4 regions of the Lentibacillus songyuanensis genome follow, and region 4 is predicted to be linked to each of the others. Evidence: riboswitches for the same ligand, from Rfam matches in the RefSeq annotation. Region 4 holds a riboswitch; each other region holds the start of a gene.
What was found. A riboswitch is a leader RNA that binds a small molecule or an ion and turns the genes downstream of it on or off. The one in region 4 is predicted to bind thiamine pyrophosphate.
Positions count from the first base shown of each region.

Region 1 (7,720 bases), on a different contig from region 4:
ACGGAATTTCAACAGTAAAGGAAATACTGAATGATGGAAGTATTATCTATTTAGCAAAAGAAAGGTTAATAGGAATACACAGCCCCTTCATTGCCCTTTTCGGGATCACTGAAAAAGTACCTTTCATAATCGTTTGGAAGAAAACGGGCTGAAACGTGCGGCAGCAGACCTGAGATGTGCGAGATGCAGAGATTTTCAAAACGTTACTCTTTCAGCAGCCTCACATTTTTTTGAGTATGCAGGCTTACTTGATGGGCTTGTATTTTTTTATGCCATAAAGTGAAACTTCATTCAGTGGGGGTCTTACTGCCCGTTAAGGCGGGTTAATCAGAAGGAGGGTTATGGAATGACTAGCGATAAGCAGCCAAAGAAATATGAATTTTTAGCGGATGATCCCAATGCCAAAATAATGCCGATAATGATTTCGTTCATGATTGGTGCTTTTTTTGCGATATTAAATGAAACATTATTGAATATAGCTCTTACAACCTTAATGGAGCAATTTGCTATTTCCGTAAGTACGGTTCAATGGATGGCGACGGGGTTTATGTTAATGATGGGGATTGTTATTCCGGCATCAGCGGTATTAATCCAATGGTTTACCACCCGGCAATTATTTTTAGGTACGATGACGATTTTTACAATAGGGACGGCCATTTGTGCAATGGCGCCAACATTTCCGATTTTGTTAACCGGCCGGTTGATACAAGCGGTGGGGACAGGACTGTTGCTGCCGATTATTTTTAATGTCTTCCTGTTAATTTATCCGCCGCATCGTCGGGGGAAAGTGATGGGTATTGTGGGATTGGTGATTATGTTCGCACCAGCAAGCGGGCCGACACTATCCGGTATTATTGTGGAGCATTTGGGCTGGCGTTTTTTATTTATCACCGTTATTCCATTTGCCTTGTTTTCCATCGCTTTTGCTTATAAATATTTAAAGAACATCTCAGAAGTTACTAAGCCAAAAATCGATATTATCTCGCTTGTTTTTTCCACTATTGGATTTGGCGGGATTGTCTTTGGTTTTAGTTCAGCAGGTGACGGAGATAAAGGTTTCTTGCAGCCGATTGCTTATGTTCCGATACTCGTTGCGGTTATTGCTTTAATTTTTTTCGCATGGAGGCAATTAAAGCTAAAGGAGCCATTATTGGATCTTCGGGTATTCAAGTATCCGATGTATGCACATGCAGTGATCATGTTTTTGATTATTATTATGGCGATGTTTGCGTCTGAAATTATTTTGCCGATGTATATGCAGGGACCGTTAGCGTTAACTGCCGCGACAGCTGGGCTGGTCTTATTGCCGGGAAGTGTACTAAATGGACTGATGTCACCGGTGATGGGTCATTTGTTTGATAAATACGGACCGCGGGTCATGTTAATTCCTGCTTCTGCTGTGTTATGTGCAACGATGTTCATGATGAGCAGATTAGGATTACACACGCCGATATGGGTGATTATTATTGGGTATATTTTGCTAATGTTATCCGTTTCAGCCATGATGATGCCGGCGGAAACGAATGGCTTAAACCAGCTGCCAAAGCATTTGTATCCTCATGGAACAGCAGTTATGACAACTCTTCAGCCTGTAGCAGGCGCGATAGGTGTTTCGGTATTCATTAGTATTATGAGTGCGCGTCAAGGCAGCTTTTTGAGTAAGGCTACCAATCCAAACGATCCGACGACGATTAGCGAATCGATGGTTGCAGGTGTCGAGCTGGTGTATTTGATTTCATTTGGTATCGCCGTACTTGCATTTATCCTATCCTTGTTTGTATATCGGGCTTCGCCAAGGGAAATGCCAACAAATGCAGCAAATGAATAAAAATAGGAAACTGCCCTTTTGTAAATGGCGGTTTCCTATTTTTTATTTTGTTATTGACTCTAACGTTACGTTAGGGATTATAGTAGTTATTGAAGGGAAGGTTACTGTTCATGATGAAAGTAAAAGAAGTAGCTGATCTAGTGGGTATTAGTGTGCGCACACTACATCATTATGATGAAATTGGGTTACTAACTCCGGAAGACACTACAGAATCAGGTTACCGCATTTATTCCAGCAAAGACCTGGATATGTTGCAGCAGATTTTGTTTTTCAAAGAACTGGGCTTCCCTTTGAAAAAGATCAAAGAAATTATCAACAGCTCATCATTTGACAGGGACGAGGCGCTAGCAGTGCAGCGGAATATGTTGCTCGAAAAACGCAGACGGCTTGATAACATGATTGGCTTGGTTGATAAGACAATACAGAACAGGAAAGGAGAGTTGGATATGACGGATAAAGAAAAATTTGCCGGTTTTGATTTTAGCCATAACCCATATGAGCAAGAGGCACGCGATCAATGGGGGGATCAGGCAGTGGATGAATCGAGTGCTAAGGTAAACAAGATGTCTAAGCATGAGCAGCAAGCATTGGCTGATAATTTTAATGCCTTGTATCGTGAACTGGCAGCCATTCGCCATGAGAATCCTGAATCGGATAAGGCACAGGCAGCCATTAAGAAATGGTATGATTACTTGAATCAAATCGGAAATTATTCATTGGCCGCGTTCAAAGGGCTTGGCCAAATGTATATAGCTGATGATCGTTTCAAGAAAAACATTGACCAATTTGGCGATGGATTGGCTGAATTTATGTGTGAAGCAATGGCTGTTTATGCGGATCAAAATGAATAAAGGTAAAAGTCAAAGCTGCTCCACGTATGGTGAGGAGCAGCTTTATTTAAAAATTATAGTCCCATAACAGCTTCTTTAATATTCTCGGCCTGTGTAATAGCGGAAATAACCGATACGCCATCCGCCCCAGAATCAATGACCGATGCTGCATTTTCCGTAGTAATCCCTCCGATGCCAACAATAGGTAGATTCGGGAATTTTTTGCTTAATGTTTGTATCCAAGGCAAACCGACTGGCTCTTTGGCATTTTCCTTTGATGTGGTCTGAAAAATAGGCCCGGCTCCAACATAATCCACGAAAGATATTGGACTTGATTGTACCTCATGATTGTTTGATACAGAGAGTCCAATGATTTTGTCAGGGAACTGTTCGCGTACACGCTCAACAGGTTGATCGTCCTGGCCAACGTGGATCCAGTCTGCATCAAGTGATTTCGCTAATTCGATGTCATCATTGACGATAAATGGAACATTGTAGTCTAAGCACAGGTGGCGGAATGTTAGTCCTAGGGTTAGCTTTTTGTTGCCTGTTAAGGATCCTTTTCCTTTTTCCCGGAACTGAAATGCAGTGATCCCAGCATCAAGTGCAGCCTTTAGCAAAGTAACTGGATCCTTACCCCTGCAATTTGGCGTTCCCATGATAAAATATTTCCTTAATTGTTGTCTTTGAAATGGAATGCTCATTGATCATGTACCTCCTATGTGCTGGTTTGGATATTTACTTTGAATGTTTTGCTAGCTGCTCAGCATCTAAAGAAAGTGCATCAATAAAATAAGGCAGAAAAGTCCCGGACCCAGAGACATTAGGATTAGTAGCAGCATATTCCGCGGCCAGTCCGTAAAATTCTACAGCCGTTTGGATCCGTTCCTCTAGTGGTTCGTTGGTTGTTAGACAAGCTGTTAAGATCGAGCCAAGCAGACAGCCTGCCCCTGTGACTTTTGTAAGAAACGGGTGTCCGGTTCGATTTTCTTTAAAATAATTTCCCGTACAGACGATATCTATTTTTCCAGTAACCACCACGGCTGTTTGATACATTTCCTGAGCTTTGGCAGCAACTTCAGCAATATTTCCTTCCCCAACAGCGTCTGGTCCCTTCGTCTCCCAAGGCACATGGACCAGATACGCAATCTCGCCGGCATTGCCTTTGATGATGGTGGGAGTTATTTCTTTTAAAATTTGTTTAATCGTCGTATCGCGAAAAGGCGTTGCTGCAATACCGACTGGGTCAAGCACGACCGGAATACCTTTTTCGTTGGCGGCTTTTCCCGCTTCAATCATTGCTGTAACTTCGGATGGTGTAATCGTACCAATGTTAATAAGTACTCCATCGGCATGCATTGCCATTTCCCGGGCTTCTTCTTTGGCCTTTGCCATGGCTGGGGTGGCGCCAAACGATAATAACCCATTGGCTGAAAAATTCATGACTACCTGGTTTGTCAAGTGATGAATAAGTGGGTTATTTTCCCGTACTTCATGTATAACTGTCTGATTCATTTGATTACCTCCTCTAACCGTGGCGCCCAATGATTCGTTGGACCACTGCCATGCCCTAATGCAAACGAATGTTGAATAGCAGCTGTTACATATTGCTTTGCGCTGTTAACAGCTTCGGGAAGTGGAATACCTTTGGCCAACAACGCAGTAATTGCAGCAGAATAGGTACAGCCTGTTCCATGGGTATTTTTTGTTTCAATACGTTCCGAACGGAAAGGATGTATTTTATTTCCATCGTATAAAAAGTCAATGGCATCTCCGGCTAAATGGCCGCCTTTTACAAGGGCTGCATCTACTCCATATTTCCTGACAATTTGCTCAGCAGCCTGTTTAAGATCATCCATTGTATGAATGGATTCGCCTAACAGGTATTCTGCTTCCGGTATATTAGGTGTTACTAACGTTGCCATGGGAAGCAGTTGCCTTCGTAAATAATCACGGGCATCTTCGTCAATTAATGCATCACCACTTGTCGCTACCATTACCGGATCCATTACATATGGAACATGGGTATTGGCGATTTTTTGTACGATGCATTCCATCATATCAACAGTAGCGATCATCCCCGTTTTAAACGCTTGAAATGGAATATCAGAAATGATAGCGTCCAGTTGTTTATCAATCATGTTAATTGGGATATGATGCACATCCTGAACGCCGGTTGTATTTTGGGCGACAATAGAAGTAATCACCGACATTCCATAGCATTTAAACTCCTGGAATGTTTTTAAATCTGCTTGAATGCCAGCACCACCTGAAGGATCTGTGCCGGCGATGGTTAGAGCACATGGTACTTGGTTTAGCGATTGTGAAAAAGTCATGTTTTTCCCTCCTATGTACCGTTTTAAATTAATATACTGATTTGATTCTCCGTCTCCTCCTTTCTGTATCATATAAAAAGACTAGATCCATGGTAATGGACCTAGCCTGTATCGGAAAAAAGTTTATTGTGATTTATCACAACTACTTCCCTCCGCTGGTATTAACCAGATCAGGTCCATAAGAGTCAGAAAGCAATCCGGCTTTCCTCTCAGCCCACATTTGGGCACCCCTAGTAGTAGAAATAAAGTGAATTCTTCCTATTGAATTTATCCTATCAAAGAATGGTTTGCTTGTCATCAATTACGCCGGAAATCCTGGATAAACTTTTAAATAAAAAAACGATTGACATCAGAAAATCAGGAGTGTATAATTTCATCTTGTTATCAAATGGTTTAGTAGTAAGATACTTTTCTAAAAGTTAGTTTAAAAAAGGGGGGAGACGTTTTGGAAAAGGATGATTTTCTTGAGTTGGAAGATGTTTTCCGGAAAATTACGAAGAAAATTCCTGAAGAGTGGAGAAGGCATACAAAGTCAAGCTTCTCCAGGACGGAAGCTCTTGTCCTTTATAAGTTATATTATAATGGCAAAATGCGTGCATCAGAACTAGCAACTATTCTTGCCATAACTACAGGCGGCTTGACTGGCTTGACAGATAAATTGGTTGAGGGTGGTTATGTGGAAAGAAATCGAACCCAACAAGATCGCCGGGTGGTTTATTTGTCCATTACGGATAAAGGGAAAGAAATGATCAAGACTATGTATGCGGCCCGAAAAGCGTTTATTGAGAAGTTGTTTCAGGGGATAACCACGGAAGAATTAATCCGTTTTAAGGACACCGCGTCAAAGTTGCTGCGTAATTTTGAGGATATCAAAATAGAATAGTTTTCATGTTGCACACGTATTATAAAGAAATAGGAGATGAGAAAGAAGTATGACTGAATCAGCAACAACTAATGTAACGAATATTAAAAAGGGGCCTATTCTTGCGGTTATTATTTTGGGCGCGTTTGTATCGCTTTTAAACCAAACATTGATGAATGTGGCTCTTCCTTCAATTATGGAGGATTTAGATATAGGAGAAAGCACCGCACAATGGATCACGACTGGGTTTATGTTGGTGAATGGTGTATTGATCCCGATTACTGCATTTTTAATGGAAAAGTTTTCAACCAGACAATTATTTATTACTGCGATTGGTTTATTTACTGTAGGTACACTCATTTGTGGAATAGCACCGGGATTTACTATTTTAATGGCTGGGCGGGTTATCCAAGCAATTGGTGCGGGAATTATTATGCCGTTATTAACAACGGTTGTCTTAGCCTTGTTTCCGGTTGAAAAACGTGGTGGAGCAATGGGGATTATTGGTATTGCAATTATCTTCGCCCCAGCTGTAGGACCAACGTTATCGGGATTTGTCGTTCAAAACTATTCATGGAGATTATTATTTTATATTATCTTGCCTATTGCCGTATTAACGACTATTTTGGCAATCATATTCTTGAAAAATGTTACCAAACAGACCTTTCCAAGTATCGATGTATTTGCAATTGTTCTGTCAACGATTGGATTTGGCGGTATTCTGTACGGGTTTAGTACTGCTGGCACGAACGGTTGGGACAGTCTAACAGTGATCATTGGCCTGATCGTTGGATTCGTAGGCCTTGCTTTGTTCGTTTGGCGTGAATTAGTTGTCGAAGTCCCAATGCTGGATTTTAGGGTGTTCAAAAGTGGGATCTTTTCGCTTACTACAGTTATTAATGTAGCAATCACGGTTGCAATGTTTGCGCCAATGCTTTTGATCCCGTTATATTTACAGAACATCCTGGATATCACACCGATGAATTCGGGTCTAATGCTGATGCCAGGCGCAATCGTAATGGGAATTATGTCGCCGATCACTGGTAAAGTATTTGATAAGATTGGTGCACGGCCACTAGCAATATTCGGATTAGCCATTACGGTAGTAACAACATATTTGTTCACGGATTTGACCGATACAACGAGTTATATGTATCTCATCGTCATTTATACGATCCGGATGTTTGGTATGTCGATGATTATGATGCCAATTATGACCGCTGGGCTTAACCAACTGCCACAACGGCTGCATCCACATGGCACAGCAATGGTGAATACGGTTCGTGCTGTAGCAGGTGCAATTGGTACTGCGTTCCTTGTAACAGTTATGACGAATCAGGCAAAAGGCAGTATTAAGGATATTATTATAAAAAACCATTTCGATCCACAGAACCAGCAAGACATGCTGCATGCTGCTAATCTTGCACAAGTTCATGGGATCAATGATGCGTTTATGGTATCGACCGTATTTGCTGTTGTAGGTTTAATTCTGTCGTTCTTCATCAAACGTGGCAGAACAACACAAGAAGAAGAACCAGAATTACCTCGAAAACAAGAACTAGAACCAGAAAGAGGATAAAGTGAAACTGCATTCAGTGAGGGGTTCGACGCACAGGACGTGATGGTTTTAGCCTGCCTTTCTTCCCTTACTGAATAGAGGCGCAAAGGCTAAGTTCTCAGGTATCCTGCTGCAACGCTTTGTGAGCTGCATCGTGCAGGCTGAGAACAGAACCGGACCTTTGTTATGCTTATTTTTTAGTTTCACCTCGAAATCCTGAAGTTGGGGTCTTACTGCCTGTTAAGCATGAGATAAATGGAAGGGGACAGCCTTCCACCACATTAATACATCAATGTGGTGGAAGAC
Region 1 covers NZ_JBCLVH010000006.1:149,161-156,880, forward strand. The annotation lists gene WMZ97_RS08470 (MDR family MFS transporter) at 347-1,828, shown strand; gene WMZ97_RS08475 (MerR family transcriptional regulator) at 1,942-2,679, shown strand; gene thiE (thiamine phosphate synthase) at 2,733-3,362, opposite strand; gene thiM (hydroxyethylthiazole kinase) at 3,397-4,173, opposite strand; gene thiD (bifunctional hydroxymethylpyrimidine kinase/phosphomethylpyrimidine kinase) at 4,170-4,994, opposite strand; TPP riboswitch at 5,125-5,236, opposite strand; gene WMZ97_RS08495 (MarR family winged helix-turn-helix transcriptional regulator) at 5,440-5,877, shown strand; gene WMZ97_RS08500 (DHA2 family efflux MFS transporter permease subunit) at 5,927-7,435, shown strand.
Region 1: linked by a shared signal. The riboswitch ahead of thiD (bifunctional hydroxymethylpyrimidine kinase/phosphomethylpyrimidine kinase) and the one ahead of tenI (thiazole tautomerase TenI) in region 4 are both predicted to bind thiamine pyrophosphate.

Region 2 (7,720 bases), 190 kb from region 4:
ATCCGTGTGTATGTAAATGGAAATGAAGTGTACAAGCATGATCAGTCAGAGCCATATGGAATGAATGGTTTTGAGAAAACAATTAAAGACATTGAATTAGACCTGAAAGATGGCAAGAATGAGTTTGAATTTAAGGTAGTCGATCTTGGTGGACATGAGACGACGAAAACGATCGTTGTCGATAAGGAAGCGGGTAATACCGAGTCAAGTATCACCGGGATGAAAGATCTTGTCGACCAATACGGGAAATCGGGTGCTATTACCAGTTCTGACACTGTTAGATTACTAAATACGCAGTTGACATCGATTGGTCATTATCAAGACACTGGAAAAACAGCGAAAGCGATCAAACATATGAAGAGCTTTAAACAATTACTGGATTTCTATCAGAACAATGGCCAGATTGCAGATGACGCAGCAGCAACATTAAAGAAACATGCCGATAACCTGCTGAAGCAATGGCAGTAGATGTCCTGTAGAGAATTACTTCCACCGTGACAAAGCTGCTATTGTCATGGTGGGAGGCATATAAAGGAGGATACGGATGCGATGTTTTCTCCGAGCATGGAAACAGCTTCTTTTAAAAAGGTATGTGATGTTTCCGCTTATAATTGGTTATCTGACATTTCTCACTATCTCCCTCATGGCCACGCCAACGACTGCATATTTTACCGATTCCGCATCGGTCAATGAGAAGCTTACGATGGCAGATCATTTTGCGGGGGAGGAACAGGAAGAACCAACAGATACGAAGAAGCCAGACAATCAGGAGACGCAAACCTCAGATACGGATAAATCGGAGCAGAAACAGGCGTCTGGCCACGACAAGCAAAACGAGAAAGTTGATGGGGTCAATCCTTTGCCTGATGAAACATCATCAAACGAGGAAAAGGGTAAGCAGGAAGAGCAAACGGCTGATTCAGCAGTGGTAAAATCAAGCAAAGAAGATGCACCTCCATCCTCCACTGAATCACCCGAACAAGATGCCAGCGGAAAGACGGGTTCAGCATCCTAAGATTGGATCGGAGTGAAGGCTTATGAACGGGAAACGAATCTGGAAGGTGATAAGCAATCTTATTACGTTTCTATTATTTGCAGTGCTATTACTATTGTTGTTCACGGTTGTCTCAATAAGGGCATCTGGTGGTGAAGCAAGTCTGTTTGGCTATCAAATCAAGACAGTCTTGTCTGGATCCATGGAGCCCGATATCCAGACAGGATCGATTATTGCAATCAAAGATGCCAATCAAGGACAGCAATTTCATAAAAATGATGTGATTACATTTACAACAGACGATAATATGATTGTTACGCACCGTATCGTGGAGGTCGACAAGAAAGCACAATCTTATGTTACAAAAGGGGATGCAAATAACGCCCCGGATATGGAAGCGGTGGCACAGGATCAGATTATCGGAATGTATACTGGTTTTACGGTGCCATATCTTGGGTATGTCATGAATTTTACCAATTCCAGTGAGGGTGCTGCCCTGCTGTTGGTATTGCCGGGAATTTGTCTTGTTATGTATTCCATTGTAACTATCTGGCGAGCTCTCCGATATATTGATCAGCCGAAAAAGGAAATAGACGTGAAGTAGATTTGACGTGTGCTTTCTGAGATCAGAGTGTCGAAAATGAAAAGCCAGATGTCACAGCTGATCGATGAAAAGTAAAAAAATGATAGATGAAAGTGAAGGGGGAAAATAATTAATGGGTATTAAGAAACAGCTAGGAATGGGAGTTATGTCGGCAATATTAGGTGTTACGTTAATTGGCGGGGGTACTTATGCGTATTTTAGTTCCAGTGAAACATCCAATAATACATTTGCAGCTGGAACACTCGATTTATCGGTTAACCCCACAACAGTGATTGATGTGGATGGTCTGCAACCTGGAGATTCCGTTATCCGCGATTTTGAATTGCAAAATAATGGGTCATTGGATATTGATCAAGTTTTATTGGAGACTGATTATAGTGTGATTGATGCAAAAGGCGATAATACCGATGACTTCGGTAAAAATATTGAAGTGGAATTTTTATATAATGCTGATCAGCTAAATGAAGTAATTTACCAAACTACATTGGCTGAATTGAAAGATATGTCACCGGAAGCAGTTAATAATGAAGTGTTCGCTGAATTTCTTGGTGAAAAAGGTCTGGAAGCAGATTCTTCTGATGATTTAGTGGTTAAATTTAACTTCATTGACAATGACGAGGATCAAAATCAATTTCAAGGAGATTCATTAAACCTGGAATGGACATTCAATGCCAAACAAACCGCTGGTGATGACAAATAAGCGGTTTGCGAAAGTGACCACCCGGACTTGCTTTGTGGTAAAGGCAGGTCCGGGTGGTTTTTCTGTCTTTAATGAAACCAAGGATCTACTATATTTGCACACCATATCTTTAATTTTTCAAAAGACCGGATACAAGCTGCATTTTTATCAAGATATTTCTTTATTCAATGCCTTAAATAAGGCAAATACCATTAAAATCATGACAAAGGAGAATGGTAGAGCCGCTATAATGATGGTATTTTGCACCGCCGTTAACCCACCGACATATAGCAAAATCAATGCGACAGAGGATTGCGCCACACCCCAAATGATTTTGACGTTATTTGGCGGTGTCAATGAACCCTTCGTTGACTGCATACCTAAAACAAATGTCGCTGAATCAGCCGATGTGATAAAGAATGAGCCAATTAGCAAAATCGCAATAATGGAAAGGATGAACGATAACGGCATTTGGTCAAACATATTAAATAAAACAAGCTCGGTAGTGTATTGGGTCAGGTCAACACCACTATTTTGTACATCGCCTGCTGTTGTACCAAATGCAGCAAACCATATCGATATAAACAGTGTTGGAATGACCATCACACCTAACAAAAACTGCCTGATCGTTCTTCCTCGAGAAACTCGAGCAATAAACATTCCTACAAAAGGAGCCCAGGCAATCCACCATGCCCAAAAGAAAATGGTCCAATTATCATGCCAGGCCCGGTTGTCATCCGCGAGTGGTGCAGTACGAAAGCTCATCTCCACAATATGCTGCATATACTTCCCGAACGTGTCGGTGAACATATCCAGTATAAGTAATGTAGGACCGACGATTAGGACGACAATGAGTAACAGGACGGCAAGCACCATATTCGTATTCGATAAATATTTTATCCCTTTACTTAATCCGGACCATGCCGAAATAATAAAGAGTACTGTCACCACCGCAATAATTATAAATTGGGAGGTAAAGCCAACGCTTATTCCAAACAAATGTGAAAGCCCTGCATTAATTTGCGCTGCCCCAAAACCAAGCGACGTCGCGACGCCGAACACGGTTGCAAACACTGCCAATACATCGATCAGAACACCGAGCGGGCCGTTCATTTTCTCCCCGAATATCGGCTTTAATGTTGCCGAAATCAACCCTGGTTCTTCTTTGCGGAATTGAAAATACGCTAATGACAGTGCGACAATTCCATACATAGCCCAAATATGGACGCCCCAATGAAAATAACTATAAGCAAGCCCTTCCTTAAAAGCAGCTCCTGTTCCCGGTTCTTCTGATGCGGGATCGAGCGCATAATTAAATAATGGTTCAGCAGCGCCATAAAAAACCAGGCCAATGCCCATTCCTGCTGAGAACAACATGGCAATCCATGTCGGTGTAGAAAAATCGGGCCGTTCATGGTCCTTGCCAAGTCGAATTTTTCCGTATGGACTGATCGCAATAATAATGGCAATAATAATCATGACCGACATCAGCAGCATGTAATACCAGCCAAATGATGTCGCAACAAACCCCTTAATGTTTCCAGTTATTTTTTCAAATTGAGATGGAAAGGCAGCGCCAAATATGACGGCCAAGGCTACTAAAACTAATGTTATATAAAATACTTTCGAGACTCTCTTCATGTTCCCCCCTGAGAAGTTTTTGACATAACAATAACAATAACAAAGTCTTAGCCACAGTGCAACGTAACATAGATGGAACCAAATAAATGAACCGCAATTGTATTATCATCAATTAGAATCTTCAATAAATAAAAAGATGCATGAGCAACCAACTTGTGATATGATAAGGGTAATTTAATATGACAACGTACCACAAGGGGAGCGTAAGGCTGAGAGCGAACCAATGAGTTCTGACCCTTTGAACCTGTTAGTTAGTACTAGCGTAGGGATGTGGTGATTAAAATACTTATTGGTAATGATACTGGTTTACAAGAATTCCTGTATCTTTAGCATGCACATTTCATTCACTTATGTCTCCCTTTTGGTTCGTTCAGGAGGAGGCATTTTTTAATATGCGAAAACTTGGCTTGCAAACAATGATTGAAGTGGCGATATTCGCTGCATTTGCTATGGTGCTCGACTTATTGCCGTCATTACACTTTGGACCATCCATTTCGATTTCTTTTGCAATGGTACCCATTTTTATTGTAGCCTTCCGCTGGGGTTTTGCCGCAGCTGCCTCGTCAGGGTTTCTTTGGGGACTGCTGCAGATAGCACTGGGCGAGGCATGGATTTTAACACCGACGCAAGCATTTATTGAGTATTTTATTGCGTTTGCGTGTATTGGATTTGCCGGTTTGTTTAGTAAGCAAGTGAAAGGTAACTTATTGAAGAATTATAAGGGGCGTGCACTGACCTGGATGACCATTGCTGTATTTGCTGGCGGTGCCGCTCGATATTTCTGGCATTTTGTTGCCGGGGTGATTTTTTTCAAGAAATATGCCATTGAAGCGGGTCAGTCACCATATGTGTATTCACTTGTTATGAATGGGATCACGTATCTGGCTGTATCGATTGCCTGTGCGATCGTTTTAGGATTGATTATTTCGAAAGCAGGACAGATCGTTACAAGTGCTAAACGTCTGAACGAACAACACAGAGCAAGTTAGATGAAAAACAGCCAAGCATGATACAAATACTTGGCTGTTTTTATTTGTTTCAGCTCGTTCAAAGAAGTATTTGATGAGATTATTTGTTTTTCGACATTTTTCTATTCGCTGGAATCCAGATGGTGTATACTAGAGTGGAAAATGAATACTGTGTAACAGATTCAGGTGTCTAGCTATTTGACTTAAAATGGAAGTTCGGTGTGAAGCCGACGCGGTCCCGCCACTGTAAATGGTTGTTGCCTTGCGAACCACTGTACATGGACATGTATGGGAAGGGAACGGGTAACAAGAACCATGAGCCAGGAGACTGCCTGATTCTGAAATCCCACGAACCTACGCGGATAGGAAGGGTGTGTTAGCTTGGCGGATCCTGCCGTTTTGTAACGAAACCGGTGATCAACCACTATGGTTAACGTCAGCACCTTTCATAATAGAAGGGTGTTTTTTCGTTGGCTAGAAAATTGTAAATTTTTATGCCTGTGAATAAATGGATGGCAGAGGGGAAGTTCAGCTAAGATCGCGACGTCTTGTCGCAACGCTGAACTGACCTACATCCTGTAGCCCTCCGTCCGGCTCCAGCGCGAAAGCTGTAGTGGCCAACACCCGTCTCCGTACGATAAGTCAACATCGGAGCAGGGGAAGTTCGGTTAAAACCGCCGCTTTGTGCGGCAACACTGAACCACCTTGCTTGGCAGGGCGCAGTCAATACGTCGCTAACCGGGCGCTTTTAGCCTTTGCCCTCACCGTGAAAAACAACTAGGAGGAATGATCATTGAAAAAGATTTATTTGCTTTTATTTTCTGCTATTCTATTCATCGGCATATTAGCCGGTTGTGGAAATTCAGAAGATAACGCTGACAAAAGTAAAGATAAAACAGACAATACCAAAACAGAACAGACAGACGAAGCAAGTTTCCCGGTAACGGTTACGGATGGGAATGGGGATAATGTAACTATTGAGGAAGAACCAGAACGAATTGTATCGGTTATACCAAGCGATACGGAAATTGCCTATGCTTTAGGTCTGGGTGATCAAATCGTCGGTGTATCGGATCACGATGATTATCCAAAAGAGGCAGCGGAGAAAGAAAAGGTTGGCGGGATGGAATTAAATGTTGAAAAAATCCTATCACTTGATCCACAATTAGTCCTTGCCGATCAAAGCAATGACGAGAAAGCACTAAAACAGATTAACGAAGCAGGTATTCCGGTGGTGGTCGTTGCCAGTGGTACTAATTTTGACGAGGTTTACGATGCGATTTCTTTAATCGGTCAGGCAACAGGAGCCCAAGATAAAGCGAAGCAGATAGTTGGCGATATGAAAGAGAAACTGACAGCTCTTGAAGACAAGGCAAAGGCTATCGGTCAGGATGAACAAAAAAAGGTCTACGTGGAAATCTCACCGTCACCGGATATATATACACCGGGAAAAAATACATTTATGGATGAATTGTTATCGATTATTCATGCAGAAAACGCAACTGGCGATCAGGATGGTTGGGTGAAGATTAATGAAGAACAAGCAATTACCAGTAATCCGGATGTGATTATTACGACGTATGGTTCCTATGTAGAAGATCCTGTAGCTGAGGTCGCGAAACGTAGTGGCTGGGAAGATGTTAAGGCGGTAAAAAACAAACAAATTTTTGATATTAATGAAGACCTTGTCAGTCGTCCAGGTCCACGATTGGTTAATGGTGTTGAGGAACTTGGAAAAGTCATTTATCCAGAAGTTTTCGATGACTAAGCGGATCGCAGCATATGGATTATTGGTACTACTACTTATTGTTTCTGTACTGCTGGGCATTTCGATCGGGTCGGTTCATGTACCAGTCACAACTATTGTACAATCGATTTTTTCAGCAATCACACACACATCCATTCCCGATTCCGTTGATCCGATGTATGTAAAAATTGTGATGAATGTACGGCTACCACGTGTGGTGTTATCGGGGATCATCGGTGCATCGCTGGCGATTGCGGGGGCTGCCTTTCAGGGATTATTACGAAATCCACTGGCAGACCCGTATACGCTGGGGGTTTCTTCAGGTGCCAGTGTTGGAGCAGTGCTGACGCTTTTTTTTCATTTATCCTTACCGTTTATCGGGTTGTATACGTTGCCAGTATTGAGCGTTGTTGCATCATTCATAACGATTTTTATGGTGCTTTTTTTTGCCAGACGTGTCGATCGTGGCATGCGAGTGGAAACGATTATCCTGACTGGTGTTATCTTTAGTTCATTTCTTGGTGCACTCATCTCGTTAATGATCGCACTCACAGGAGATGAATTACGACAGATTATTGGCTGGCTGCTTGGAAGTGTGTCCATGCGCGGCTGGGATTATGTCTGGATTATTCTGCCGTTCTTTGTTGTCGGGGCAGGCATATTAATGCTGCATGCTGCAGAACTAAATGCGATGTCCTTTGGTGAAAACCAGGCCAAGCATTTAGGGGTGAACGTGGAACGTAAGAAGTTAAATGTGCTGATAGCTGGCTCTATTTTAACCGGAGCAGCAGTAGCAGTTTCTGGAACAATTGGCTTTGTTGGTCTGGTGATTCCCCATTTTGTCCGCATCGTTTGGGGCCCCGACCATAAACATTTGCTGCCATTATCCATTTTAGCAGGTGCCGGTTTTCTGATTTTGGCTGATTTAGTATCCAGGACAATTATTGCACCGGCTGAATTACCGATTGGTGTGATCACCGCCTTGATTGGTGCGCCGATTTTTGCTGTTATTTTAATCCGCCGGCGGACTTGAATGATGACTTGCCTTAAGAAGGGAAAGAATCTTGTCAAGAAGGAGAAAAGAATC
Region 2 covers NZ_JBCLVH010000003.1:311,625-319,344, reverse strand. The annotation lists gene WMZ97_RS05560 (S8 family serine peptidase) at 1-468, shown strand, start outside; gene WMZ97_RS05555 (prolipoprotein diacylglyceryl transferase) at 545-1,015, shown strand; gene sipW (signal peptidase I SipW) at 1,038-1,598, shown strand; gene WMZ97_RS05545 (CalY family protein) at 1,711-2,298, shown strand; gene WMZ97_RS05540 (glycine betaine uptake BCCT transporter) at 2,446-3,918, opposite strand; TPP riboswitch at 4,104-4,204, shown strand; gene thiT (energy-coupled thiamine transporter ThiT) at 4,311-4,907, shown strand; cobalamin riboswitch at 5,054-5,236, shown strand; gene WMZ97_RS05530 (ABC transporter substrate-binding protein) at 5,680-6,654, shown strand; gene WMZ97_RS05525 (FecCD family ABC transporter permease) at 6,647-7,666, shown strand.
Region 2: linked by a shared signal. The riboswitch ahead of thiT (energy-coupled thiamine transporter ThiT) and the one ahead of tenI (thiazole tautomerase TenI) in region 4 are both predicted to bind thiamine pyrophosphate.

Region 3 (7,720 bases), on a different contig from region 4:
TAAATATTTAGTTATCAAGGTGCGAATTGCTTAAAAAAGGCAATAGGAAACTAGACCAGTAAATAAATGGCAATTACTGGAAACCAATTCAAAGGATGTAGAAGCTATTTATGCTTCATATATCGACGCTCCTCTTGGCGCGTAGATTTGGTTTTTGCGTAGTAGCGCATCAACCAAACGCACTAATTTTCTTGCGGTTAGGGCGAGTGCTCTTTTATGTTGGTGTTTCGGTACTTCCCTATACTTTTTCGTGTAATAGGCGCTGTATTCGGGAACTCGCCTTCTTATCGAGTTGGCGGCTTCAACCAGATAATATCTCAAGTATTGATTCCCGTTTCGCGACAAGGAAGTGTCCTCTGCTGTAAATCGACCTGACTGTTTCTTACGCCAGTACAAACCAGTATATTTGGCAATTTTGGTTTCATCTTTAAAACGCTCAATTTGGCCAATTTCTGCAATGATGCCAGCCGTAAATACCGGGCCCAAACCGGGAACGGTTTGAAGGGTCTGCTGTAATCCGGCCATAATGCGTGTAATGGATTTGTCAATTTCCTTGACCTGCCTTTGAAACGTCTGAATGACTGTAATGGACGTAGCCAGGATGGTATCAATTGAGTCTTCCATCACCTTGTCCAGGCGGTAGGAAGAACGAACAGCTTTTTGAATGGATTTAGCCACTTGTTCTGGGTCTTCAAAACGATTTTTACCCTTGAAGCGAAGATAAGCGGCTAATTCTTCCAGTTCCATTTGTGCCAGCTCTTCCAGGCCGTATTGTTCAAGAAACAGATCCATCATGGCTTTACCAAAGACAGATGACTCAACTTCTTCGGTAAATGTGTTGCACTTGAAACTAAGGTGTTGTAGAAATCGTTGCTTTTCCTGCGTAACCTGCCGCACCAGCTGATATCTGGAGCGCGTTAATTGTTGCAGGGCAACGTACTGCTCCTCTTTCACAATGGACATGGGCAAACGACCGAAACGAAGGTAGTCAGCGATGATAAACGCATCAATCTCATCGGTCTTGTCCATGTCGCTATAGCTTTTTTTTGAAATTGGCAATCTGCTTGGGGTTCATAACGAATACCTTCGCCCCCAGACCACGCATAAATTCATCATTGTGTAAAAACATAGATGGATGAAAGCTGTAAACACTGGTGGATTCAAGCCCGATTCGCAGCACATCAACCGATTGACCTTTGGCTGTATCAAGAATAATGTCTCTAAGCCGTGTTGCACCCGGAAGGTCATTCTCAATAGTGAAGGAATTAAGTTTCTCTCCTTCGCCATCTAAAAAACAAACTTTGATATCAAATGAACTCACATCTAATCCGACAAATAATTTCATGGGGTATTCCTCCCTTCAATTTAGAATCATTGGAACTTGTTTCTTGGACGCTCTGAGATATCCCTAGTGTGGACGCTGATCAGCAGCCTCGTGTATGAGTACTAACCTTGTATCGAAAGCCGCCCCAGAGCTACTACCATCTGGGTTCGAACATCAAGGTGTACAGCCTGCGTGTATGAAGATCGACACGTACACTGGGAAACAGTCTTTCTAATGTGGAAAGCCACAAGGAGTGAAAGAATTGTCCCAAATGATCCTAAGACCATTATCTAGGAATATCTTAGAGCGTCCAAGTTATTGATTTCTTAAAGCAGTTTTTTCTAGTAATTTATAGGCTGAATAGAACGCCTAAATATAATATACGAGGGGTGATGATTATGAAAAAAACAAATTGGTCGGCACTTAGTATTACTACAGCCAGCGTGTTCGTGGCGATGACGGCAATTGGTGCAAATATCACATCAATTGCACCATTTATGGTTGTTGGTGGTGTACCGATAACGTTACAGACATTTTTTGCGGTGCTGGCAGGTATAGTGCTGGGCAGCAGACTTGGAGCATTTTCCATGTTTGTTTACATGATGCTGGGGCTTGTAGGAGCGCCGATATTTGCACAGTTCAAAGGTGGAACTGCAGTCCTATTTTCGCCAACGTTTGGTTTCATTTTGTCTTTTATTATAGTAGCTTATGTTGCTGGGAAACTGGTTGAAAAGAAGCGGAGTCTGCCAATGTACATAACTGCAGCACTGATTGGTATGGCAATTAATTATGTTTTTGGGACTAACTGGATGTATGCGGCGTATCTTTTCTGGTTTGATGCGCCGGAAGGTTTCACATACGGACTGGCGTGGGCATGGATGATGGTGCCATTACCGAAAGATATTATTCTTTCAATTGGTGCAGGACTTTTCGCGTTTAGGCTCAGAAAATCAGGTATCGGGGTTCAGCGTTTTCAAAAAGAGGATGCAGCGTAGATTTCAGGAAGGAGATGCATACATGGAATACAGTAAACTGGCAAAAGGTGTTTTGGCCGGATATCAACTGACAGATGAAGAGGCAATTGGCATGCTGAAATGCCCTGATGAGGATATTTTGCAATTGTTAAACGGTGCATATCAGATTCGTAAACATTATTATGGAAACAAAGTGAAACTGAACATGATTATTAATACGAAATCCGGAAACTGTTCGGAAAACTGCGGTTATTGCGCACAGTCAAGAGATTCTAGTGCATCAATTGAAAAGTATCGGATGCTGGACAAGAATTCGATTATAAAAGGTGCAGAGAAGGCACAGCAGATGCGCTCCGGTACTTACTGTATTGTGGCGAGCGGCAAAGGACCGACTGATCGGGAATTGAATCATGTAGCTGAGGCAGTCGAAGAAATCAAAACCAAATACAATCTGAAAATCTGTGCTTGTCTTGGCATATTGAAACCTGAACAGGCTAATAGGCTTAAAACTGCCGGTGTCAGCCGGTACAATCATAATATCAATACTTCAGAAAATCATCATGATGCGATCACGACAAGTCATACGTACCAGGATCGGGTTCGTACTGTGAATGAGGCAAAACGGGCGGGTATGTCACCATGTTCCGGTGTTATTGTTGGAATGAAGGAAACAAAGGAGGACGTCGTGCAAATGGCCATGGCATTAAAAGAATTGGATGCAGATTCTATACCAGTAAATTTCCTGCATGCAATTGATGGAACCATGCTGGAAGGCACCGATGAACTAAGTCCGATATATTGTTTGAAGGTGCTTGCCATGTTTCGCTATGTTAATCCGACAAAAGAGATACGTATTTCGGGTGGCAGAGAGATTAATTTAAAAAGTCTTCAGCCACTAGGTTTGTATGCAGCGAATTCAATTTTTATCGGTGATTATTTGACAACTCTTGGCCAGGAAGATACGAAAGACCATCAGATGCTTCGTGACCTTGGTTTTGAACCAGATTTTGTATATGATGAAGCGAATGTTTTAGATGAAGAGATTGCTGCGAAAACTGCGAAGTTTTTATCACCAAACAAAAATTAGCATATCGGTGCCCCTCTCGTGATAACCTAATGTTTTTGGACTGATCGTCTTTGTTAGGCTTTAAATTAAATTAATATATCTAGAAGTCTTGACTCTCGTTGGCAAGAAAGAGGATTATTCAAAAGTTTTTTTAAATTTGTACAAATTATCATTGTTGTGCTATACTAAATGCGGAAATTAAAATAAACACTACTAGGGGTGCCCAAAAAACGTGGGCTGAGAGGAAAGGCGTTAGAAACTTTCCGACTCTTACGGACCTGATCTGGTTAATACCAGCGTAGGGAAGTAGTCTGACATGACAATGTTTCAAAATCAGAGCTATTTCAAGCTAGGTCCAATTATTGGATCTGGCTTTTTTCATTTTCCCCTTGTAGGAATGAAAGGAGCATGAAATGAACCGCACACGCCTACTGGCAACTATGGCCGTCTTTGTCGCTATCGGATTACTAGGGTCACAGTTCATATGGTTTCCGGCAGGTGTTGCAAAAGCTTATCCTGCGCAACACACCTTGAATGTAATATTGGTTGGTTTATCGTAGCAAAAAAGAAGGAATTACAATACAACCAATACCAACGGCGTTAACAATTTCTGGCACGGATCCAACAGGAGGAGCAGGAATTCAGGCCGATTTAAAAATACTTCAAGAGCTAAAAAACTATGGAATGTCTGTGATTACATCAGTTGTTGCTCAAAACACAACTGGCGTCAGGGATGTTCACCATATGCCAGTTTCCATGATTGAGGTTCAACTTGATTCAATTATTGAAGTTAACGAAGGAATAACAATATGGAAAAAATTATTTTTATAGAACTGGTACCGGTCTTGATGTACATGGCCAAGATGTTAATGTGGCGGCATCTCGGGCTGTAAAGGATGCCATTCATTATAATTCAATGCCCAGTATTCGCAGTATGCTACCCGATGGCGATTTAAACAATATGAAGGTCAATGTTAAGCTTGCGATTCCCCAACACTTGGAACAATAGGAACCCGATAAAATCAAAGAGTTGATTCCATATGGTCAGGTCACGATTGAAGTTGTAACAGGCGGTATGGCAACGACAAGTGACATTTTCCTAGAAGGTCAGCGAGATAAAAAGATTTTATGTATATAGTGAATGCTGCAGTGGAAGTAGGCTACTAAGTAGACAACTTTCAATAAATTTAAGGAGGACATAGCAATGCGTTTTTCGGAATCTTTGAAAGCTGAAACTAAACAAAGCTGGACGTACAGTATGAATCATCGGTTTGTTCAGGGTATTGTCAAAGGTGACTTACCATTGGAAACATTTAAAAATTATATTATGCAAGATATCTATTATTTGAAGCATTATGGAAAAATCCATGCATTTGCAGCTGCTCATGCGAATGATTTTGGCCAAGCTGCATCTTTAGCCAAAAAAGCCCAAAACACGGCTGAAGCAGAAATTACTGTTCATAAGGGACACGCCAGAATTCTCAATATCACAGATGACGATATAAACCACTTTAAGCCGGCACCAACGGCTTATGCCTATACATCTCACATGTATCGGGCCGCATTATCCGGCAGTTTGGCGCAAATAGTTGCATCGATGCTTCCATGCTACTGGTTATACGCCGACATTGGTCTGGAAAATCAGGATGCTAAACCCGAGGTGGAGATTTATTACAATTGGATTCAGATGTATGCAAGTAACTGGTTCCAAGAATCTACTCGTGAAATGATTGACTTACTAGATGATCTAGCAGCTAAAGCGAGCAAGACAGAAAAAGAGAAAATTAAGGCTCAGTTTGTGACGGCCAAAGAATATGAACTTGCCTTCTGGGAAATGGCCTATACATTTGAAACGTGGCCTTCGGAACAGAAACAAGCAACAAATATATAACTTTCAATTAATCATATAATGAATAGTCACCAACCTATTAATAGGCTGGTTGCTTATTAGACGCCGTCCAACTCTCTTCCATAAATGTCTTTTTGTTAAAAGGGTATTTATTCCAATTACTTAATGATACGATAAATTATATTACGGTATTTTAAGGGGTGACAATTTGAAAGAAATATGGGGCTTTTTAAACAGTGGTTTTCATGATGCGGCAACGAATATGGCCATTGATGAAACATTATTAAACTGGCATAGTGAGGGGAAAATTCCACCGGTCATTCGCTTTTACGGTTGGGATAAACCGAGCCTTTCTAAAGTCGGCAAAGAAGCGTTAAAGTCCCAAAGTGCAAATCTTAAGACAGTAACGAAAGATAAACTTGACCATCTCAAAAATGTGGGGATGGAAAAATCAAATCAGGCCTTTCAAAATTTGAAGTCTTCCACATCGAATCTATTGCAAAAAAATCATGATGAAGAAGATTATGTCAATGAAGACGAGGAACAAGATGAAAGCAATGAAGATAGCGAAGAGACAGAAATGGGAGAACACAAGGGAGATTATCAAAAAATAAAAGAAGAGAATGATGTGTTGCAAGATCGGCTGCATCATCTTGAGGAGAAATTAGACAAAATTCTTGAGATCAACGATGATAGCGATGATGAAAGTAAAGCCACAGGAGAAGATCCAGAAGATGATTCCGAAGCGGATACAGATAAAGAAGCGAAATCAAAAAAAGATGGATCTAAAAAGAATGCAAATAAAAAAAATAATAATGGGGAGCAAAGTTCCAAGAAAAGCGATTCAGAAAAGTCACGAAAGAAAAAAACACAAAAAAAGGGAAAAGCGGATGAGGATGAAGAAGATACAGGGTTATCAAGCGATGATGATACCTCTGCTTCTGCATAGAAGTAATTGGTGAAAGGAGAGAGGACAATGAGTGAAGCCGTCGTAAAAGATAATATACTGGAAACTTTTGTAAAAGCAGCAAACAATCATGGCTTTGAGTTAGACATTTCCCTGCTCGTTAACGGAGCCATTGTCACAGGAACCATGATTTCTGCGAAAGATTACTTTGAGAATTTAAGTGAATCGTTTGCAGATGGCAATGAAGTAGCACAAGAACTTGGTGAGAAGCTCAGTAAGACAAGTGAGTCAGCTGATTCCAACAGCGAAGGGGAGGCACATTTTATCCACTTAAAGAAGACAAAGATCTATTGTGGTGATGCCAAGCCAACTCCGTCTAAAGGCGATATCCTTTGGCGAGGAAAACTAAGCGAAGTAGACAGTTTCTTTTTAGGAAAGATCTCTGAACCGAAAAACAGCAGCAATAACAAAAAATCATGACGGATAATTGGGAGATATGTAGAGGTTAGGCAGTAACATTATAATGTCTAACCTCTTTAATACCAATCTTTTAACGACAGTAAAACTTCCGCTTCAAGTTTGGAGAAATCAAAATAAATTAGCAGGAGGCAACTGCATGACAAAGTTCGTTTCAGTTCAGTCCTGCACCATGCAGATCACAAAGTCATTGTTTATAAAGTAAAAGTAATCGATAACAATCGTGGTAGGATTTCATATCCGATTCTTCTGGGTCTGTTCTTTTCGTGTTTTTAGAGTGCTTTTGAATGCTGAGCACGCGTTTATAACGATTGGGCAGCTTTTTGTACGTTGCTATTCTCCATATAAATTCCATGGGGCCGATCTTAAAAAATTGAAACCAAATGATGCTGTATATCATTTGGATCATTAAAACTACGATGGCAATGTTCATTAATGTTGTTTGATGTACATCGCCTTTTAAATGGAATAGACTACTAGCTGTTAAGATGAGGGCCGTTTGAACGAGATAGTTAGTAAACGCCATTCTTCCAACATATTTAAGAGGTGTTAATAACTTTTGTATCGTATTATGCTGGAGCAAGAGCGTTAAAGTAGACACATAGAACGCACTTACAAACGGAGCGGCGATGGCACCGGCTAAATTGATTTGACCATTTTTTTCCGCCATGAAGTATTGAATGAAAAGTACTGCCGGCAAGAAACAGAGGGAAGCAATTTGTACGATACGATATGTTGTAATGTTTTCAAAAACCTTCCACTGCCCCACGCATAAACCGAGCAGGAACATAGGCAAGATCATCATGTAGCTTCCACCGAAAGATACAGCAAGGATTTGGAGTGTGACAGCGATAGTAAAGTTTACTTTTGGTTTCAGCTTATAAAAAGGGATAAGGGTGAACCCAAATATCGCATAGGGAAGCAATGCTTCTCCCGGTTGGAAGTACTGATGGATTAATCCGAAAATAAATAGTACGATCAATCGTCGTATAAAAAGGGTCACACCATGATCGCCCCGATTTATGGCTTGTGTCACAAAAATATAGAAGCCAACCCCAAATAAAAAAGAAACAATAATAAAAAATCGTTCATATATGGCATAACTTAAAATTTGGCTCCAAAA
Region 3 covers NZ_JBCLVH010000039.1:174-7,893, reverse strand. The annotation lists partial or broken gene WMZ97_RS21185 (IS110 family transposase) at 109-1,345, opposite strand; gene WMZ97_RS21180 (biotin transporter BioY) at 1,723-2,319, shown strand; gene bioB (biotin synthase BioB) at 2,342-3,385, shown strand; TPP riboswitch at 3,570-3,686, shown strand; partial or broken gene WMZ97_RS21170 (energy coupling factor transporter S component ThiW) at 3,778-3,906, shown strand; partial or broken gene WMZ97_RS21165 (bifunctional hydroxymethylpyrimidine kinase/phosphomethylpyrimidine kinase) at 3,944-4,153, shown strand; partial or broken gene WMZ97_RS21160 (Lin0512 family protein) at 4,174-4,531, shown strand; gene tenA (thiaminase II) at 4,569-5,255, shown strand; gene WMZ97_RS21150 (hypothetical protein) at 5,476-6,162, shown strand; gene gvpU (gas vesicle accessory protein GvpU) at 6,190-6,600, shown strand; gene WMZ97_RS21140 (DUF418 domain-containing protein) at 6,785-7,522, opposite strand.
Region 3: linked by a shared signal. The riboswitch ahead of WMZ97_RS21170 (energy coupling factor transporter S component ThiW) and the one ahead of tenI (thiazole tautomerase TenI) in region 4 are both predicted to bind thiamine pyrophosphate.

Region 4 (7,720 bases):
TTGCCACTTTTAGCACCAATGAGTGAGGTTGCAGGACGGATGGCTGTACAAATCGGTGCACAGTTCTTGGAAAATAATAAAGGCGGCAAAGGCATTTTATTAAGTGGTGTACCAGGTGTTGATCCCGCAAATGTTGTCATCATTGGGGGCGGTATGGTAGGAACAAACGCAGCCAAAATGGCAATTGGATTACGAGCCAACGTAACAATTCTAGATGTAAGTACCAAACGTCTTCGTGAATTGGATGATTTGTTTGGCGGAACGGTAAAGACGGTCATGTCGAATCCACTTAATATTCAAAAGGCGGTCCAACAGGCAGATCTATTAATTGGCGCCGTGTTGATACCGGGAGCAAAAGCGCCGCAATTGGTATCTGAGAATATGGTGAAAGAAATGACAGATGGATCGGTCATCATTGATGTTGCTGTTGATCAGGGGGGATCAATTGAGACGGTAGACCATATCTCAACACATGATGAGCCAATTTATGTGAAACATGGTGTGTTACACTACGCCGTTGCAAACATGCCGGGTGCTGTGTCACGGACATCGACATTATCGTTAACAAACAATACAAGTCAATATGGTGTTTTCCTTGCTAATAAAGGGTTGCAAAAAGCAGTAGAACAAAATGGGGCCTTTGCAAAAGGTGTCAACACTCATGATGGATTTGTAACCTATGAAAAAGTTGCTAGCACACACAATTTGGCTTTTAACCCACTATTTGAAGTTATAAAAAGTAAACCTGTTTCATCGTATTAGAGTGAAAGCATTTATTAATAAGAGTAATTCTCCAGAACGATGGGGAGCAGCTAACCGCGGGATAGCACCTGCCGTTTAGGTTCCCTCCAAAAGAATATGTATCTACTATTTTTGAATGGAGGCATTAATATGAAAACGGAAGTTGAAGAAAATTCTGCTGCAGAGCAAACCACATCACACTTATGGAATGCCATGCATAAGTACAACCCGGATGCTCAGGATATGATGGCCGTATCAGGAAAAGGATCGTGGTTTAAAGATCAAACCGGTAAGGAATATCTTGATGGTGTATCAGGGTTATGGTGCTTGAATCTTGGCTACGGCCGGGAAGAGATTGCTGATGCAGCTGCAGAACAAATGAAGAAATTAAGCTATTTTCCATTAACCATGAACCATCCGCCTGCTGTTGAATTAGCCGGAAAAGTCAGCCAACTATTGGGAGCAGATTATCAGATATTTTTCTCGAACAGTGGTTCTGAAGCAAATGAGACGGCATTTAAAATTGCCCGGCAATACCATGATCAAACCGGTAATCCGGGAAAATATAAATTTATTTCGCGTTACCGGGCATATCATGGATCAACACTTGGTGCCCTAAGTGCAACGGCACAGGCCAATCGGCGGATGAAATATGACCCGAGTGCACCAGGGTTTTTGCATGTTTATCCACCGTATAGCTATCGTTCTGTTTTTGAAGGAAGTCCCGAGGAATCAGATTTGAAAGCAGCGCAAATGCTGGAAGAAATGATTCATTGGGAAGGAGAAGAATCGGTAGCAGCAGTTATCATGGAACCGTTTATTTCTGGAGGAGGAGTCCTTGTCCCATCACCAAAATATATCCAGTGTGTTGCTGAGATATGTAAAAAGCATAATGTACTTTTAATTATGGATGAGGTCGTTGCCGGTTATGGCAGAACAGGAAAAATGTTTGGCTTCATGCATGCAGAAGGTGTACAGCCGGATATGGTGACCATGGCTAAAGGATTGACTAGTGGCTACTTACCATTAGGGGCAACCGCCGTTAAATCGGAAATTTATGATGCGTTCAAACAGGCAGGTAACGATAAACATTTCCGTCATGTATCCACATACGGTGGTCACCCAGCAGCGTGCGCGGTTGCACTAAAAAACATTGAGATTATTGAGCGGGAAAACATCGTGGAACGTGTACAAAAACTAGGCGAAACCAAACTAGGAAAGCTGCACGCGTTGCAAGATCATGAAAATGTTGGTGAAGTTAGGCAAAAAGGATTTCTGCTAGGGATTGAAATGGTTACGGATAAACAGTCGAAAACGCCAATTGATGAGGCAACAATGGGTGAAATCGTAGGAAAGTGTAAACAAAAGGGTCTGATTATTGGGAAAAATGGCGATACCATCCCAGGGCAAAACAATGTCATTATTATTGCACCTCCTTTATCTAGTACAGAAGAGGATTTGGATTTTATTGTGGATACCGTTTCGTCTGTCATTCGCAGTATCTAGATTGTGATCTTCTATTTACCTGACTATAAACGGGGAAATAGAAGATAGATGGGAAGGTAATCAATTTGAATTATGAACGATTAAAGACGTTTATTGCCGTTGCCGAAAAGAAGAGTTTTTCAGAGGCTGCTAAAAAGTTGTATGTTACCCAACCAACGATCACATCACAGATAAAAGCATTAGAAGAGGAATTGAATACTAAACTGTTCGAACGGACAACCAAAAAGGTGGCAATGACACCGTCGGCAAACATTTTATTGAAATTTGCCAAAGAGATTGTACATTTAAGCGACTCAGCTCAAAAAGAAATTTCACAAATGGAAAGTACAGTAAATGGTGATTTGCGGGTGGGCTGCAGCCTAACGATTGGTGAATATATACTCCCGGAATTCTTAAAACGGTTTAAAGATACATTCCCACTTGTGCCAATGCGTGTGGAGATCGCCAATTCGCAAAGTATTGTTGAAAATATAAAAGACCAGGTCATTGATATAGGTCTAATCGAAACACCAATGGAAGATCAGCAAATTGTAAGTGATCCTATTTTAGAGGATGAACTTGTCTTAATTGCAAGACCAGATTATTTTTCCGGAAATGAATTACAAATTCCATTAGAAAAGTTAAAAACAGTACCATTAATTATTCGCGAGCGGGGGTCTGGAACACGGGCTGTTGTGGATCAGTATCTTCAGCAGGCTGGGCTAACGTTGGATAATTTGAATGTGGTGATGGAATTGGGTAGCACCGAGGCAATTAAAGCAGCAGTTGAATCCGGTTTGGGAGTCTCGTTTGTTTCCAAAAGTGCGATAAAAAAAGAGCAAAAGTTAAAATTATTGAGGACATATCAAGTAAAAAATATTGCATTCTATCGATATTTTTATATCGCATTTCGAAAAGACCATGTTTTGAAAACGACAACCGAGCTGTTTATCAAAGAACTTCAAGACATTATTCAGGAAAAAGAAGTCGGTAAGTTAATCCCACTGCCAACAAGTAATTGTTGATAATAAATTGAAGATTTTTTGAAGGAGGAATTAAAATGGTAAATCAACAAGCAGAAGTGAAAAAGGCAACAAATCCAAAAGTAAAGATGACACCGAGTGAGGCAATTGTCGAAACATTGGTGAAAGAAAATGTCAAAGAGGTTTATGGAATCGTTGGCTCCGCCTTTATGGATATGCTTGATCTTTTCCCGACAGCTGGAATCCGTTTTATCCCGGTTCGTCATGAACAAAGCGCTGGTCACATGGCAGATGCATATGAACGTGTTACTGGCACGGCTGGTGTGATCGTTGGTCAAAATGGCCCGGGGATTACAAATATGGTAACCTCCGTAGCCGCGGCCAATCAGGCGCATAGCCCAATGGTCGTAATATCCCCGTCGGCAGGAACAGGATCCATTGGATTGGATGGTTTCCAGGAAGCGAATCAGGTGTCCATATTTGAAGATATTACAAAGGAGACAGTACGTGTCACACATAAGAATCGTGTAGCTGATTGTTTGCGAACAGCTTTTCGAATTGCGTATGCCGAACGGGGTCCAGTTTTGTATGATATCCCACGCGACTTGTTTTATGGAGAGATGGAGGATTATATTCTTGAACCAAATCAATACCGTGCAGACAAACGGGGCTATGGTGACCCAACCGCTATTGAACGGGCTGTTGCGTTACTAAAAGATGCGAAAAACCCGGTGATTATTTCCGGCCGCGGTTCGGTTGATGCAGACGGTGTTGATTCGGTTGTTAAACTAGCCGAACATCTGACAGCACCTGCAGCATGTGCATACATGCATAATGATGCGTTTCCGGCAGATCATCCGCTTGCTGTTGGTCCAATTGGTTATATGGGATCAAAAGCTGCCATGCATACATTAAAACAGGCGGATGTTGTTCTGGCCATTGGTACACGTCTATCCCAATTTGGCACGTTGCCATGCTATGATATTGATTATTTCCCAAAAAATGCCAAGATCATTCAAGTCGATATCAATCCGCGTCAGATTGGGCGTACACATCCAGTTGAGGTCGGAATTATCGGTGATGCTAAGGCAGCCAGTGACGAAATCTATCGCCAGCTCCAATCAGCAACGCCATCTCCGGCAAAGAATTCACAACGTTTGACGGAAGTTAGTAAGTTAAAAGAAGAATGGGATCAGGAATTAGTTGATCTGGCAATGGAAGACGGCAATCCGATAAATCCAAGGCGGGCACTATTGGAATTGACCAAAGTACTTCCAGAGAATACGATCATTTCGTCTGATATTGGTAACGTATCATCAACAGCTAATGCGTATTTGAAATTTAATCAAACACGTCGGCATATTGCGGCACTGACTTTTGGTAATACTGGTTTTTCCTATCCAGCAGCAATTGGCGCGCAACTGGCTGAGCCGGATGCACCTGTTGTCGCGATTGTTGGTGACGGTGCATGGGGCATGAGTTTACATGAAGTTAGCACCGCGGTCGAGCAGAACATCCCAGTTATTGCTTGTGTATTTAACAACAGGTCATGGGCAGCAGAGAAGAAAAACCAGGTTGATTACTATGATGATCGTTATGTCGGATCAAACATTGAAGGCCCTGACTTTGCTGAAGTAGCAAAATCGATGGGTGCGCTTGGCTATACGATTGATAAGGCAGAAGATATTGGACCGATTGTAAAAGAAGTATTGCAACAAAGAAAGCCTGCCGTTTTAAACATCTACGTGGATGGAACACAATTGGCCCCGCCATTTAGAAAAGATGCGTTACACATGCCAATTCGTTTGTTGGATAAGTATAAGCATTTGGATTATAACGAGTGGAAGAAATAAAATAGAGTGGGAGTCAACTGCCCGTAAAGATCCAAATCTGTTCAGTGGGGGAGGAAAGGCAGGCTAGGAACGCCACGTCCTGTGGCGACGCCTGCACTAGAACGTCCTGTTCGTCGAAAACTCTCACCGAATGAAGTTTCACTTTATAAAATTTATTGACAAATGGTTCATAGATGGGTACCATACAAATGAAAGTAAAATTAAATAAATAGCCACTAGGGGTGCCTTTAAAAAGGCTGAGATTAAAGTAGGAACTTTAAGACTCTTAGAACCTGAACTGAGTAATGTCAGCGTAGGGAAGTGATATGATAGAACGAATGTTTAAGGAATGGAACACTATTAAATAGTGTCTATTTCTTACATTTAACCATGATTGATCAAGAACACAATCACTGGTGTTCTAAACATAATGAAAAAACCACTTTCAGATGCGTTGGCATCATGAAAGTGGTTTTTTATTTGTGAAAAATACGCTTCAGTTGAAAGGGTAGAGGTTCATGAAGTGCAACAAAACTTTGAAAAACAAGCGTGTGATATCCACCAACAAAGAATTACATGTTATTTCCACAGGACAACAAACAGCTAAAACCCTGGTTCAAATAGTCACAATGATTCATAAAGCTGTTGATGCGATTCATCTTCGTGAAAGAAAGTGGACGGCTGCCGAGTTGATCCAGGTAATTGAAGCTTTAACCGATCGGGGCGTGCCTTTTGAAAAAATCATCATCAATGACCGGGTTGATATTGCACAAGTCAAAGGGGTTGGTGGTGTACAGCTTGCCCACCATAGTATTAATGCCTCAATGGTAACGGTGTCTTTTCCATCATTGAAAGTGGGTTGTTCGGTTCATTCTCTTAGTGAAGCATTAATGATCGAAAAAAAAGGAGGTGATTATCTTCTTTACGGACATATTCATCACACGAACTCAAAAAAGGGAATGATACCAAGAGGATTAGATAACTTGCGAAAACTGACCCAGCAAGTAGCGCTTCCTGTCATCGCTATCGGAGGAATTACTCCGGGAAATACACGTGAAACGTTGGCAGCTGGTGCGAGTGGAATTGCTGTTATGTCAGGCGTTTTTTTGGCTGATGATCCGGTGCAAGCGGTTATGGATTATCGTAAAGCCATGCAACCACAGGAGGTGATCCCGTGAATTTACGTGTGAATGGTGAACATATGACTGTACCATCTACGGTTGTTACCATTACCCACTTACTTGACTATATCCAAGTGAAAAATCCCATCGTTATTGTTGAACATAACAAGCACATTTTAGAAAAACATGATCACGACGGCACCACATTATCAGATGGAGACAAAATAGAATTAGTTCAATTTGTAGGAGGCGGTTGAAATGCTGACCATTGGAAATAAACAATTTAACTCAAGATTGTTATTAGGTACAGGAAAATACCCGAATTTTGACATTCAAAAGGCAGCGGTTGAGGTCTCAGAAACTGAAATTTTAACGTTTACCGTTCGCCGGATGAATATTTATGAGCCAAACCAGCCCAATTTCCTGGAAAAACTAGATTTAGCGAAATATAGTCTCTTGCCAAACACGGCTGGTGCCAAGTCAGCTAAAGAAGCTGTACGACATGCCAAGCTTGCAAGAGCATCAGGATTATGTGACATGATCAAAATAGAGGTCATTGGTTGTGACAAAACCTTGCTGCCAGATCCAGTCGAGACCTTAAAAGCAACAGAAGAGTTGTTGAAAGAGGGATTCACTGTTTTACCATATACGTCTGATGATGTGGTACTTGCCAAAAGGCTGGAAGAACTTGGCGCACATGCGATTATGCCAGGTGCATCACCAATTGGATCAGGACAAGGAATTATCAACCCGGTTAATATAAGGTTTATCGTTGAACAGACAAACGTTCCAGTAATTGTTGATGCCGGAATTGGCTCGCCGACTGATGCGGCTTATGCGATGGAACTTGGTGCGGATGCGATTCTACTAAATACCGCGGTTTCAGCTGCTAAAGATCCGGTCAAAATGGCAAAAGCGATGAAGCAGGCAGTAGAAGCAGGACGCTTGGGATATAAAGCAGGTCGTATTCCGAAAAAACGAACTGCCACCGCAAGCAGTCCAATGGAAGGGATTAGTGTTGGTTAAATAGCCAACATAAAGGAGCAGATGAACGGATGAATAATCGATATTCCAGACAAACGTTATTTAAGTCAATTGGTGAAGAGGGCCAACAAAAAATGGCGGGAAAACATGTGCTTATCATTGGTGCCGGTGCGCTGGGAACAGGAAATGCAGAATCGCTTGTTCGTGCAGGTGTTGGGAAAGTAAGCCTTGTTGATCGCGATTATGTGGAGTGGAATAATTTACAGCGACAACAACTTTATGTGGAAGAAGATGCGAAAGATCGGATACCTAAGGCGGTTGCGGCGAAAAAACGGCTTCAACAAATCAATTCAGAGGTGACCATTGAATCACATATTTTAGATATTACCCCACCTGATATGGAACAACTTATTGAAGATGTCGATCTATTGATTGATGCGACTGACAACTTTGACATCCGTATGATTATCAATGATGTTGCGCAAAAATATCAAATTCCATGGATTTATGGGTCATGTGTGGGCAGCTATGGTATAAGCTTTACTATTATCCCAAAGGAAACACCTTGTCTTCA
Region 4 covers NZ_JBCLVH010000003.1:123,544-131,263, reverse strand. The annotation lists gene ald (alanine dehydrogenase) at 1-762, shown strand, start outside; gene WMZ97_RS04710 (aminotransferase) at 892-2,247, shown strand; gene WMZ97_RS04705 (selenium metabolism-associated LysR family transcriptional regulator) at 2,313-3,251, shown strand; gene xsc (sulfoacetaldehyde acetyltransferase) at 3,287-5,062, shown strand; TPP riboswitch at 5,270-5,378, shown strand; gene tenI (thiazole tautomerase TenI) at 5,560-6,219, shown strand; gene thiS (sulfur carrier protein ThiS) at 6,216-6,419, shown strand; gene WMZ97_RS04685 (thiazole synthase) at 6,421-7,188, shown strand; gene WMZ97_RS04680 (thiazole biosynthesis adenylyltransferase ThiF) at 7,218-7,720, shown strand, end outside.